One region of the Marinobacter sp. MBR-99 genome, then DNA from elsewhere that is predicted to be linked to it. Evidence: predicted binding sites of a transcription regulator. Region 1 holds the regulator's gene; each other region holds the start of a gene.
The links. Region 1 encodes FliA, which starts transcription of late flagellar genes. Its sites were predicted from a motif close to CTAAAGTTTNNNNNNNNNNNGCCGNTAA; they were not measured.
Positions count from the first base shown of each region.

Region 1 (3,208 bases):
TTCTGGACGAATTGTCAGATCGGCACCTGGTTCTGATTGATACCGCCGGGCTGACCAGCTCGGATCGCGGTTATCAGGAACAGCTGGCGGAGTTGGCCCGGAGCGATCACAATATCCGTACCCATCTGGTCGTGTCTGCCACCAGCCAGCCGCGCATCATGAAATCCGTGTGGCATTGCTATAAGATGGCAAACCTTGCAGGCTGCGTCATGACCAAGATTGACGAAGCGCTGACACTGGGTGAGTCTTTGGGCTTTGTCATGGAAACCGGCCTGCCAGTGGCGTGGTATACCGATGGCCAGAAGATTCCCGAAGACCTGCACCGGGCAGAGGCCATTCCTCTGGTGCGGTTGGGCGTAGAACGCCTGAAAACAATGCAGCACGGCCAGGCCGTTGCAGAAGGGGCCTGAGGCCCGGTGGTACAGCCGGTGCGCTGCCGTTTGTGCCCACACAAGAACGCAGTAAGAGACTGATAACAGTATGAGCAGACCACATCCGGTTCAGGTGATTGCGGTTACCGGCGGCAAGGGCGGTGTCGGCAAGAGTAATGTGTCCGTCAACCTCGGTATCGCGCTGGCCCAGAAAGGCCGGCGGGTGGTGTTGCTGGATGCAGACCTTGGCCTTGCCAATATCGACGTGCTGTTGGGCATTACCGCCAATCGCAATCTGCAGGATGTGCTCAGTGGCGAGTGCGACCTCAAGGACGTTCTGGTCAACGGCCCGGGTGGTATCAAGATTGTTCCCGCATCGTCCGGCACCCAGCGTATGACCCAGTTGAGCCCGATGGAACATGCGGGGCTGATCAACGCCTTCAGCGAGCTGGGTGACCAGATTGATGTGCTGATTGTTGACACCGCAGCCGGTATTTCCGAGTCCGTCGTCAGTTTCCTGCGGGCCTCCCAGGAATTGCTGCTGGTGGTGTGCGATGAGCCTACCTCGATTACCGACGCCTATGCCCTGATCAAGCTGATGAATCGCGACTACGGTACCAACCGTTTCCGTATTCTGGCGAATCAGGTGCGAAATGAGCAGGAAGGTCGGCATCTGTATGAAAAACTGACCCGTGTCACCGAGCGTTTCCTTGATGTAGCACTACAATATGTAGGTATCGTGCCTTACGACGAAGCCGTCAAAAAAGCCGTTCAGCGGCAGCGGGCCGTTCTGGATGCCTATCCACGGGCCAAGGCGTCGCTGGCGATCCGTGCCCTGGCAGAGAAAGTGGACAGCTGGCCGCTGCCATCATCGCCAAGAGGGCATCTGGAGTTTTTCGTGGAGCGGCTCGTCGAAGTCTGATCTGAATCCAGTCCTACAAGAAAATCGGATACATGACATTGGCGAAAAACCTGGGAATCTACCATCAGGCTGGCGCAAAAGGCCCCTCTCAGCTGATTGAGGAGCATGCGCCGCTGGTCAAGAAAATCGCCCTACACTTGATGGCCCGTTTGCCGGCCTCGGTTCAGCTTGAAGATCTTATGCAGGCGGGCATGATCGGCCTGCTGGAAGCTGCGCAACGCTATTCCACCGGCAAGGGTGCCACCTTTGAAACCTACGCAGGTATTCGTATCCGCGGTGCCATGGTGGATGAAATCCGCAAGGGCGACTGGGTTCCCCGCTCCGTTCACCGTAATGCCCGCCGTATCGCGGCAGCCATCAAGACGGTTGAAGACCGCACCGGGCGCGAGGCCCAGGATGTTGATGTTGCCGAAGAGCTGGGCATTGACCTGTCGGAATATCATGCCTCCCTGGCAGACGCCAACAGTGGCCGACTTTTTAGCCTTGATGAGCTCAATGAATCCGGGGAGCTGCCGATAGAAGAAACAGAGGCCAGCGATAATCCCCTGGATGGCATTGCATCAAATGCATTCCAGAAAAGCCTGGCAGAGGCAATTGAGGAGCTTCCTGAGCGAGAAAAGCTGGTGTTGAGCCTCTACTACCAGGAAGAGCTCAACCTGAAGGAAATTGGCGCGGTGCTTGGCGTCAGCGAGAGCCGGGTCAGCCAGATTCATAGCCAGGCGGCCCTTCGTCTCAGGGGACGGTTGTCCGATTGGCGGGAAGACGAGCCAGAATAAACCGGGCCGGCGCTGACCGCGCGGCGCGTAACTGTGTAGATTTTGGTAACCGGCGCTTTACAACGCGGCCAAACAACACACAATAAGCGGTTAAAGCAGCGGCCTGCTAGACTTTCAAAAGGCTTAATGAAATCCGGGTGTTACTGACTGGAGGTCCCATTGGACAAAAACATGAAAATTCTCATTGTGGATGACTTTTCCACAATGCGGCGAATCATCAAGAATCTGCTGCGCGATCTTGGCTTCACCAATACGGATGAAGCGGACGATGGCAACACTGCCTTGCCCATGCTCAGGAGCGGCAAGTACGACTTCCTGGTGACCGACTGGAACATGCCAGGCATGTCGGGTTTTGATCTGCTCAAGGCGGTGCGGGCAGACGAGAACCTGAAGAACCTGCCGGTGCTGATGGTAACTGCGGAGGCCAAGCGTGACCAGATTGTGGCGGCGGCCCAGGCCGGCGTTAACGGGTACGTCGTCAAACCCTTTACCGCTGCCGTTCTCAAGGAAAAGATTGAGAAGATCTTCGAGCGAATCCAGTAACCAGAGGTCGGATGGCTGTCATGACTGACAAGAACGAGAACCATCAGGGCCTCGACCCGGAGGTAACCGAAAAGCTCCAGCAGCAGAGTTCGGAGTTGGCCGAATGTATCAGTTCCGGTAACTACGCCCGGGCAATGTCGGTGATCAACGAGCTAAGTGAAGTTCGCGACCAGAGCCTCTATCGGGAAGTGGGGCGGTTGACCCGGAGCCTGCACGAGGCTATCCGGAATTTTCAGATAGACGCCCGCAGTGCCGAGCAGAAAGAAGCCTTGTCCAAGATGTCCGATGCCTCGGATCGGCTGGCCTACGTTGTCCAGATGACCAGCCAGGCGGCCAATCGCACCATGGACCTGGTCGAAGAAAGCATGCCGGTGGCGCACACCATGCGCGACGAAGCGACCGCCCTGCGAGACGAATGGCAGCGGTTGCGCCGTCGGGAAATGGAGCCGGCAGAATTCCGGGAACTGTACGGCCGCATTGATCGCTTCTTTGCGGGCCTGGCCACAGATTCCGATACCCTGTACAGCAATCTGTCTGAAATCCTTCTGGCCCAGGACTTCCAGGATCTTACCGGGCAGGTTATCCAGAAAGTCACG
Region 1 is NZ_JBEPPY010000002.1:99,127-102,334, reverse strand. It holds gene flhF (flagellar biosynthesis GTPase FlhF) at 1-410, shown strand, start outside; gene ABIE59_RS02265 (MinD/ParA family protein) at 481-1,293, shown strand; gene ABIE59_RS02260 (RNA polymerase sigma factor FliA) at 1,326-2,069, shown strand; gene cheY (chemotaxis response regulator CheY) at 2,229-2,612, shown strand; gene ABIE59_RS02250 (protein phosphatase CheZ) at 2,633-3,208, shown strand, end outside.

Region 2 (3,208 bases), on a different contig from region 1:
ATGCGAACCGGTTGACCAACTCAATCTGGACATGCAGATCCTGAAACCGGCCATAGAGATCCTGGCGCTGTCGAAGGATTTTGAGGGCCGGTTTCCAGCTGTCGATGTCCAGTTCCATCAGATAGCGGATGCGCTTTAGCAGCTTGCGCAGATTATGGATGTCTTCGTCAGGAGCGTCGTGCAGCAGTTCGGCGGTCTTCCGGTTGAATATTCTCAGCCGGTGTTCAACGCTCTTTTGAATGTCTCTGGTGCTGAGCTTGTCGATCAGTTTGCGGAACTGCCGGGACTGCAATTCATCTTCCCAGCTGTGCAGACTCCGCCGGTAACGTTTGCTGCTGAGCCGTTTCGCCAGTTTTTTCTGTTCCTGCTCCACCCGTTCGCCGACCCACTGGGCCAGTGCCTGGCACAGCTCAGGCTGACCCCCGCACAGCTTCGGCAGAGCCTTTTGGAATACGTGCAGGTCTCGGAGCGCACTGGTGGCCTGGGCATGTCGCTTCAGGTGGGAAATGTGGCCCCTTAAGGATTTACTGCCCGTCACCTCCGCCAGGGATTCCGCCACGGCCCGGCTGCGGCGAAGGGCAATGCGGTACTGGTGCAGAAACTCATCATCCAGGCCGAGCACCACCCCTCTGTGCAATTGATTAAGACTCTCGGCCTGCTCTGAAAGCGCCGAGGGAAGGTCTTTGATCCTCGCTGTGCCGGCGATCTTGTGCCGTTTCTGATTCTTGCGTTTGAACGCCTCGTAACTGAAGTCAACAGGGGTCAGGAAGGTTTCAAGCCGCCCCTCACGCTTGCCGAGCTTGCGCCAGTGTTTGATCGGCAAGCGGATATGAATGAAGCTGGCGGTAGGGAGTTCAAAGGGGGCGTGGGGCACCAGGGTGGCTGCAAGCTCCAGAAGCGCTGGATTATGCCCGACAATGGCGAGGGTTTTCGCCTGGTCGTCACAGTTCTGCAGCCACTGTAATAGACGCCGGTAATCAAAGCTATAGAGTGCCGGGTCGGTATGAACCCGCGTTTCGGAATCGGGGTGGGGCAAAATGCCCTGCAGTGTTTGTTGAGCGCGAAGGGCCGGGCTGGCGTGAATGTCTCCGGCCAAGGCTCCGCACCGCAGTAATGCCTTCCTCAGGGGTGCCAGCTGTTGCTCGCCTCGATGGTTAAGCGGGCGGTCCTTGTCGCTGAGGCTTTCGTTGTCCCAACTGGACTTGGCATGGCGGATGAGAAAAAGGTGCTTCACGGTGGGCTCTCCCCGGCACGTCTGACATGAAACTTTAGTCTGACACAAGCTCAAGTCGTTTACATGACGGCCGATACCCGAATTACTCGAAGGGCCTGATGCATCAGGCCTGGCAATAAAGTCGACAGGTTTATACTGACGTATTGGTATACAGGCGTTAACAAACTGGAACAGCTTCACGCCTTGCACTGTGGATAATCCCGAGTCCTGAGCAGACAATCCGGAGCACAATCATGGCATTTATGAGCAACCTGACCATACGAGCCCGCCTTTTGATCGGCGTACTGGTGCCCGTTCTGATTACGGCGGGCACTATCGCCTGGATCACCGCCAGCCAGATTCGGGCAAACGGTGAGGCGGAGTTGGAGCGTCTGGGGGAGGAACTTCTGGATGCCCACAAGGAAGGTCTGAAGAATCTCGTGGAAACGGCCCGGGCAGTGGTTATGGATGCCAAGAACAACTCCGGGTTGTCCGACAGGGAAGCCCGGGAGGAAGCCCGCAAAAGGCTGCGCTCCATCACCTTCGGGAAGGATAACTACGTGTTTGCCTACGCCCGTAATCTGGATAATCTGGCCTATGCTCCGGACCCTTCCCGTGAGGGGCCGACGACCAACCCTGCTACTCAGAAACTGGTTCGGGACCTGTTCTCAGCGGCGGGAACCGACGGCTTCTATGAGTACGACTGGCCAAACCCCGCCTCGGGCGAGGTGGAACCCAAAGTGTCCTACTCAAGCATTATCTCAGGCTGGGACTGGATGATCGGAGCGGGTATCTACGTAACCGACATCGAGCGGGTTCTGGTTGAGGCTAGAAAGGAAATCGATTCAACTATTTCGTCTGCCATGGGCTTTATCCTGTTGGTGACTTTCATTGTGGTTGCCGTGTCCCTGATCATCGGCCTGGTGATTGGCCGCACCGTGACAGCGCCCCTGAACAAAGTCAGCAATATCATGCAGGAAATTGCCGACGGTGATGGCGACCTGCGCCAGCGTTTGCCGGAAGAAGGCAAGGATGAGCTGTCAGAGCTGGGTCGACGGTTCAATCATTTCGTGATCAAGATTCAGGACACCATTCGTGAAGTGGGCACGACCACCGATCAGGTCGCCTCGGCCGCCGAAGAGCTGAGCCGTGTGGCCAACGAAACCCGCCAGTCGGTTCAGGAACAGGGCTCGGAAACAGACCAGATTGCCTCGGCGATCAACGAGATGGCAGCGACCATTCAGCAGATCTCCGGCAATGCCAATGAAGTGGAGAGCGCCGCTTCAGACGCCGACCGCATGGCCCGTGAGGGTGGTGAAACCATCACCAGCGCGCAAGGTGCCGTCAACCAGCTGTCAGAAGAAATGGAGAGCACGGCCGCCAGCATCAATGCCCTGGCGGAGAAGTCCAATGACATCCAGCAGGTGCTTGACGTTATCCACGCGGTTACCGAACAGACCAACCTGCTGGCGCTGAACGCGGCCATCGAAGCGGCACGGGCGGGTGAGCACGGTCGTGGCTTCTCGGTGGTGGCGGACGAGGTTCGGCAGCTGGCCAAACGCTCTGCTGAGTCCGCGGATCAGATCCGGGAAATGATTGATGGCTTCGTGGCGGAATCCAAGGCCTCGGTGGAGCGTATGAACAACTCGCGCAAGAGCTCGGAAGCGACGGTTGAACGCATCAATCACGCCACCGGTGCCCTGAACACCATTGTGACCTCGGTCACCCAGATTCATGACCAGGTGACCCAGATTGCCACGGCTGCGGAGCAGCAGAGCCAGGTGGCCGAGGAAATCAACCAGAACGTGGTGCGCATTGTCGACGCCGCCCAGCGCAGCGATACCGGCGTTACCCAGACCAATGAAGCCAGTCACGAGCTGGCGCGTCTGGGCGAACACCTGCGGGAGCTGGTGGGCCAATTCAAGGTCTGAGTCTGTCCAGGGCCGGCCTGCCGCATTGGCGTGGCGGGCCTTCACGGTTATCATGGCTTTCCGT
Region 2 is NZ_JBEPPY010000005.1:116,402-119,609, forward strand. It holds gene ABIE59_RS05955 (CHAD domain-containing protein) at 1-1,234, opposite strand, end outside; gene ABIE59_RS05960 (methyl-accepting chemotaxis protein) at 1,468-3,144, shown strand.
Region 2: the regulator FliA is predicted to act here: its motif matches at 1,284-1,311, upstream of ABIE59_RS05960 (methyl-accepting chemotaxis protein).

Region 3 (3,208 bases), on a different contig from region 1:
GAGCGCCGGATTCTCTTTAATTCTGGTAACGAGGGTGTAACCGTCCATTTCCGGCATTTCCACATCGGAAATGATCAATGACAAGTGGTCTCGGGCATTGGAACCATCCCCCGTGATCTCCTTGAGATAGCTCAACGCCTGTTTACCGTCATTTTTGGTGACCACTTCCATTCCGATCGCGGTCAGGCAGCGTTCGATCTGGCGCCTCGCCACAGACGAATCATCAACAACCAGTACCGGCAAATGCCCGGGAACACGCTCCGAGCTGCGAGTTTTCAGCTCTTCGGTGACATCTTCCCTGAGCGGAGAAACTTCTGCAAGAATCTTTTCTACATCTATGATTTCTACAAGTTTGTCATCAATCTTGGTGACCGCCGTCAAGTACACATCCTTGCCAGCCCCCTTGGGTGGCGGGAGGATATCTTCCCAGTTCATATTCATGATCCGGTCGACGCCAGTCACCAGAAAGCCCTGAGTTTTGCGGTTATACTCGGTAATGATAACAAAGCTTGTTGCCAGCTCTTCCTGTGGAATGCCTGCCATGCCAATGGCCATGCTCAGGTCGATGATGGGGATGGTCTCGCCACGGATATGGGACACGCCCCTAACCACCTGGCGGCTGTTAGGAATCGATGACAGCTTCGGGCATTGAAGAACCTCCTTCACTTTAAAAACGTTAATCCCGTAAAGCTGCCGCCCCCGCAAACGGAACAACAACAGCTCAAGCCGGTTCTGACCAACCAGCTGCGTACGCTGGTTAACGCTGTCCAACACCCCTGCCATAACTTTCTACTCCCGGCATGCCAACGATCGGCACAGAATTTGCTCAGTTATTATCAAACAACTTGCTTACGCGAACCCGGACCAAAACATTGACGCCCGGTGTCCAATCAAGGTTAACGGCCCAAACGCCATTTTCCTTAACGGAACTCGCATAAATAGGCCTAACTGACAGCATAGGACAAAGCAGTGCAGATGCGAACCATCTTTTTAGCGACATTTTGCCTATACAGCCTTAGCCTGAATACCGTCGCAGCGGCCACCACCGCAAGCGAGATACGGGATGCCGCAGCCGGTTTTCTTGAGGCCTGGGCCGAGGAGCAGCGCCAGGATCAGTTCGATGTCATCTTCACCATTGGCAACATTGACAGCAGGCTGAGCCTGGCTGCCTGTGAACAGGCTCTGGAAACCGAATTTACCAACGACCCCCTGCGGACAACATCACCATCGGTCATGGTGTCCTGTGTGGGTGAGCGCCCATGGCGCATGTATGTCACTGCCTCCGTCGAAGTGCACGGCCCTGCCCTGGTGGCAGCGCGGCCTCTCGCCCGGGGCGAGCGCATCACCACAGAGCTGGTTCAGGAAAGTCAGGTGCAGATCAACGCCAGCCGCAGAGGTATCCTCACAGATGCCGAACAGATATCCGGCATGCTGGTGCGGCGCCCCGTCAATGCCGGGTCGCTTCTCACCCCGGATCTGCTTGAGGCGCCGAATGCCGTTGAGCGGGGTGATCATGTTATCATCACCGCCAAATCCTCGGCGTTCGCAGTCAGCTCCCGGGGCAAGGCGCTGGCAAGCGCCAGCGTCGGCGAACAAGTGATGGTTGAGAATCTGCAGTCATCACGCACGGTTCGTGCAACGGTCACGGCCCCGGGCCGGGTGGAAATTGCCATGTAACGGCAAGCCAATGCCCGGCGGCAAAATTTTTCCGTTTTTTCCTAAAGGTTGGCTTAACGCTGCCGATAACGAGATATAAACCCGATTTCGCCACCTTTGAGGGTGGCCACAGGCAAGCAGGTATCCTTATGTCAGTTGACTTAAATGGAATTGGCCCCGGCCAGGTCAACACCACCAGAACCACGGCCGACAAAGCAACCGGCAACCAGAGCACGCCCTCCACGGCTGGAGAACAGGCGAAGGCTCAAAGCACGGCTGCCCGCGGTGATAACGTCAGTCTCAGCAATCAGGCCAAGAACCTGAAGCAGCTCGAACAGAAGCTGGGTGATTACCCGGAGATGGACGACGACCGCATTGCGCAGATTCGAGCCGCACTGGAAGATGGCACCTACAAGATTGATGCAGAGAAACTGGCCCAGAAAATGCTTGAGATGGATAAAAGCATTTTCGGGTGAGTAAAACATGGCTGCAATCGATGAATTGAAGACCCTTCTCTCAGAAGACATCCGCCAGCTGGAAACACTGGCGGACCTTCTAAACCGGGAAAAACAACTCCTGGCCTCCTCAGACATAAAACTGCTTCAGGAAGTCACCGTTGAGAAGAACGGCGTTCTGGCTGATATACGGGAGCGTGCAAAACAAAAGATTCGCCTTCTTGTCAGCATGGGGTATCGCCCGGATGCCGGCGAACCCTCCAGGTTTATCCGCGCCGGTGGCATGGAAGACCTCTACCAGCTCTGGAAAACCGCCGATGGGCGCCTACGTGCCTGCCAGGAGCTGAACCAGAACAACGGTCGTGTTGTCGGGCACCTCCAGAAGCGCCTGACCAGGCTCACCGACATTTTCCGTGGCGCCTCTGCCCAGCAGAAGCTATACGGTGCCAAGGGCGAGCAAACCAGCGTATCCAGCGGCAATATTCTGGCCAGCGCCTGACCGAGCCGGCAAACAAAAACGCCCGGATGAGCTGTCCGGGCGTTTTTCGTCAGAATCACCTTAACCGCATTAACGGGTGTAGATCGTCATCTGGGAATCCGGATGGAACTGTATGTTGTGAATACTGACGTTGCCCATGGAAGGGGCCTGGTTGCCGCTCACCCGGATATTATCCATACGGATCTCCTCAATCCGCTCAGGGAACGCCAGCCTCAAGGCGCCATCCTCTCGAATGGAATACCGTGGCTCGCCCTCCCGGTAGTGAACACCAGAGATGGTCAGATCGGAATCCAGGAAACTGAGCATTGGCACAAAAATGTTGGCTGCGAGTTTGATTCCCTCTACTGAGTCCAGTCCGGCGAGCTCCGGATCATCGACACCACCGACAGCATTTCCCGGCATTGCGGAAACCGTTTCGATACGCGCCAACAAACCCACACTGCTTTGAGCTGTTACGCCGGCCATATCGCTTTCAGACAGAGGCGCAAAGCCGCCCCCTTCATATAACTCACCTGCTTGTGCAGGCATGGATGCAGCACTGGTATTGCCGGCCGCCAGCGACACCAACGGCTGAAACGGCAGTGTCACCATGGTAACC
Region 3 is NZ_JBEPPY010000012.1:25,717-28,924, forward strand. It holds gene ABIE59_RS11765 (chemotaxis protein CheV) at 1-783, opposite strand, end outside; gene flgA (flagellar basal body P-ring formation chaperone FlgA) at 976-1,677, shown strand; gene flgM (flagellar biosynthesis anti-sigma factor FlgM) at 1,806-2,132, shown strand; gene ABIE59_RS11780 (flagella synthesis protein FlgN) at 2,140-2,610, shown strand; gene ABIE59_RS11785 (cyclic di-GMP-binding domain-containing protein, MshE-related) at 2,680-3,208, opposite strand, start outside.
Region 3: the regulator FliA is predicted to act here: its motif matches at 1,719-1,746, upstream of flgM (flagellar biosynthesis anti-sigma factor FlgM).

Region 4 (3,208 bases), on a different contig from region 1:
TTTATGATTCAATCCATTGGACATTACTAAGCGACAGTGGGTACGCCTTGCCAATCTCTGAACAAGTTAACCAAGACCGCAAACCTGACAACAACTCACTTGCTCGTCAGGCAGAACAGTTAAGGCAGACGGGCCGCTACCCCGGAAGCCGTTGGGTGGCCTCGCCAAATTTTGGTCCAAGACCTGACGGCATGCCTATTTCCCTGCTGGTGGTTCACAGCATCAGCTTGCCTCCCGGTCAGTTTGGTGGAACAGAGATCGAAGACTTTTTCTGCAACCGGCTGGACCCGGCCGCTCATCCCTACTTTGAAACCATCGCTGCCATGAAAGTTTCGGCCCACGCACTGGTACGCCGTGACGGATCGGTGGTGCAGTTTGTCAGCTGCCTGGACCGGGCCTGGCATGCTGGCAGATCCTGCTTTGATGGCCAGAAGGAGTGCAACGATTTCTCCATCGGCATCGAGCTGGAAGGCGCAGACGATATTCCCTACACGGCTGAGCAGTACCGCACGCTCGCGAATATGGCGCGGCTGACGATGATTGCCTGGCCTGAGATAAGCGTGGAGCGCATTACCGGCCACAGTGATATTGCGCCAGGCCGAAAAACCGACCCCGGGCCAGCCTTCGACTGGCCATGCTTTGTTCAGTTGTTGGCGCATGAGGAGATCAGCTGAATGGTGTTTGTCGTTTTTCTGTTGGCATACCTGATCCGCCGCCGACTGGATGGCCGGGACCGACTTGATGGCGATGTGCTTTGGCGTGCCTGGTTTCACCGGGGTGCAACCATCCAGGCTGGAAAGGAAAGTGCCATGGCAGCAGGATTGGTATGGGTGTTAGTGCCGGCTCTGGTGCTGGCGGGTGTCGTCTTTGCGTTGGAATGGAACGGGTTAAGGCTGGCAGCTTATCCGCTGGAGCTGATCCTGCTGGTACTGCTGATGGGCGCGCCTGGTTGGCGGCAGCAGCTCCATGACTATTCGGATGCCTGGAGCCGGGGCGACATGCAAGCCGCCTGGCGCCATATCCAGAACCGATTACCACCGGAAGAGCGGGGCGCAGCGCTTTCGCCAGAGGCCATGCATCTGTCGCTTTCCAAGGCACTGGTGGTCGGGGTTTTCGAGCGGTTCTTCCTGGTGGCTTTCTGGTATGTGGTCGGCGGCATTGGCGCTGCATTGGTTGCCCGGGGCCTGGTGGCGTTAGCTGAACAGTGGCCACAGCAGGCAGCCCGGGCCCGTTTCCGGACACTGGCCAACCTTGTCAGCTGGATTCCGGCCCGTTTACTTTCATGCACCCTGGGGCTGGCCGGAGATTTCGCTGGCTGGTCGAAGGAGGCGAAGAAAGTGTTGCCCGGTTTTGGAAGAAAAACCTCGGAGGTCCTCATGATTTCCGCAAACGGGTCGTTAACCAGGTATGCGCTTGATCCAGCCCAGTTTGCGCGGTTGCACCCGGATGAGTGGACAGGGTTTGGCAGGAGTAGCCTTGCAGCTATAAGAGGGCTGCTTAACCGGAGCATGTTGGTTTGGATCTGTGCTGCCGCGTTGTTAGTGATTGCTGGCGTGGTCTGAGCAGTGTCATAAAACATTACAGAATAACACTTAAAGGTGATTAAGTTTTTCCGACCTTGGGCGATAATCAAACAAAGAATAAAGATTCAGTTATTAGAATCAGCGAGAGGGCACCGTGAAATATTTGATCAATCCAGCTGTTAGCCTGATGAATCGGTTGCCCATGGTCTACAAGTTCAGCCTAATAAGCATCTTGTTCCTGGGCCCGATCATTGTCCTGTCGTGGTTGGTTATTTCCAGCCTCAATCAATCCGTTCAAACCATGACCCGCGGTATCGAAGGCCTTGCCGAGCTTCGCAAGGTAGATCAGTTGCTGTCGGCGTCCATGACCTATCGTGATTATCAGGCGCCGGGTATTCTCAAGGATGAAGGTGAACTCCTGGGTAAGGCAGGCGCTGCTGCGGAGCAGATTGATGGCCTGCTGTCAGACCTTGCGGGAAACAACCGCTCGTTCGACTCTTCCGGTTCCTGGAGGGATCAGGTTCTGGCCTTGCAGGCGGAGTGGGAGCAACTCAAACAGGACGACAACTACCAGGGCAACATGGACCCTCAATTCAAGTATTACCACGAGTTTGTCCAGAAAGTGCTGGCCCTCCTGCCGGCCACCATTGAAATTTCCGGCCTTGGACAGGATGCTTCTCGGGAAAATCTGTTGCTGCTCGGGCTTGTCCGCAATGCGCTTCCTGAGGCGAGAACCGTTGTCGGCAGGGCTCGCTCGTACGGCATCTTTGCCCTGGTGGATGGCCAGGTGGGTTACAACCTGAGTGAAATTCTGAATGAAATCTATGACCAACTGACCAACCGCAGTTCCCTGTTGTCGCCTGCGTTGTCTATTGCTGTTGAAACCTCGCCCAAACTGGCGAGCAGGGCCGGGGGTGCCTTGACGCGGGTTGACGAAAGCCTGATGGCTCTGCGCGAACAGCTGGACCTGAACATCATCACGCCAATGCGCCTGGAGCAGCCCTGGCAGGAATTTGATGCCGCTGTTGCCACGCAGCTCGGCTACTACGACTCACTCAATGACAGCATTTTCGACGTGGTGTCATTGAATCTGGAGCGACGGCTGCAGAACGAGACCGCTCAACGCCGGCTGATCATTGGTGCGCTGATTGGGGTGATGCTCCTGGTGGTGTACCTGTACGTTGGCTTCTTCATGTCGGTGAGAACCGCCATCAATCGGTTCAGCGAGGCGGCTCGCAGCGTCGCGGCTGGTGATATGACCACACACATACAGCTTAATAATCGTGATGAGCTGGGCGAGCTTACAACCGAGTTCAACAACATGACCGACCGGATTGCTGAACTGATCCGTTCTGTTAGTGGCACCACGAGTGACGTTGATAGCCAGGCCGTGAGGGTCAACGATACCGCTGCAGCCAACAGCGAAGCGGTTGCCCGCCAGATGGAAGAAACCGGCCAGATCAACGAAGCCATGGGGCAGATGGTAGAGGCCGTCAACGAAGTGACCGAAAGTGCTCACCGGGTAGCGGACAGCGCCGGTAGCGCAGAACGTGATACCGAAAAGGGCCGCCAGGTTGTGGCGGCTACCGTGCAAACCATTAACCGTCTTGCGGCAGAAATCGCCGGTGCGGTAGAGGTAATCAATCGGGTCAGTTCAGACAGCGACAACATCAGCCAGGTGTTGG
Region 4 is NZ_JBEPPY010000017.1:36,694-39,901, reverse strand. It holds gene ampD (1,6-anhydro-N-acetylmuramyl-L-alanine amidase AmpD) at 54-674, shown strand; gene ampE (regulatory signaling modulator protein AmpE) at 675-1,562, shown strand; gene ABIE59_RS14595 (methyl-accepting chemotaxis protein) at 1,678-3,208, shown strand, end outside.
Region 4: the regulator FliA is predicted to act here: its motif matches at 1,602-1,629, upstream of ABIE59_RS14595 (methyl-accepting chemotaxis protein).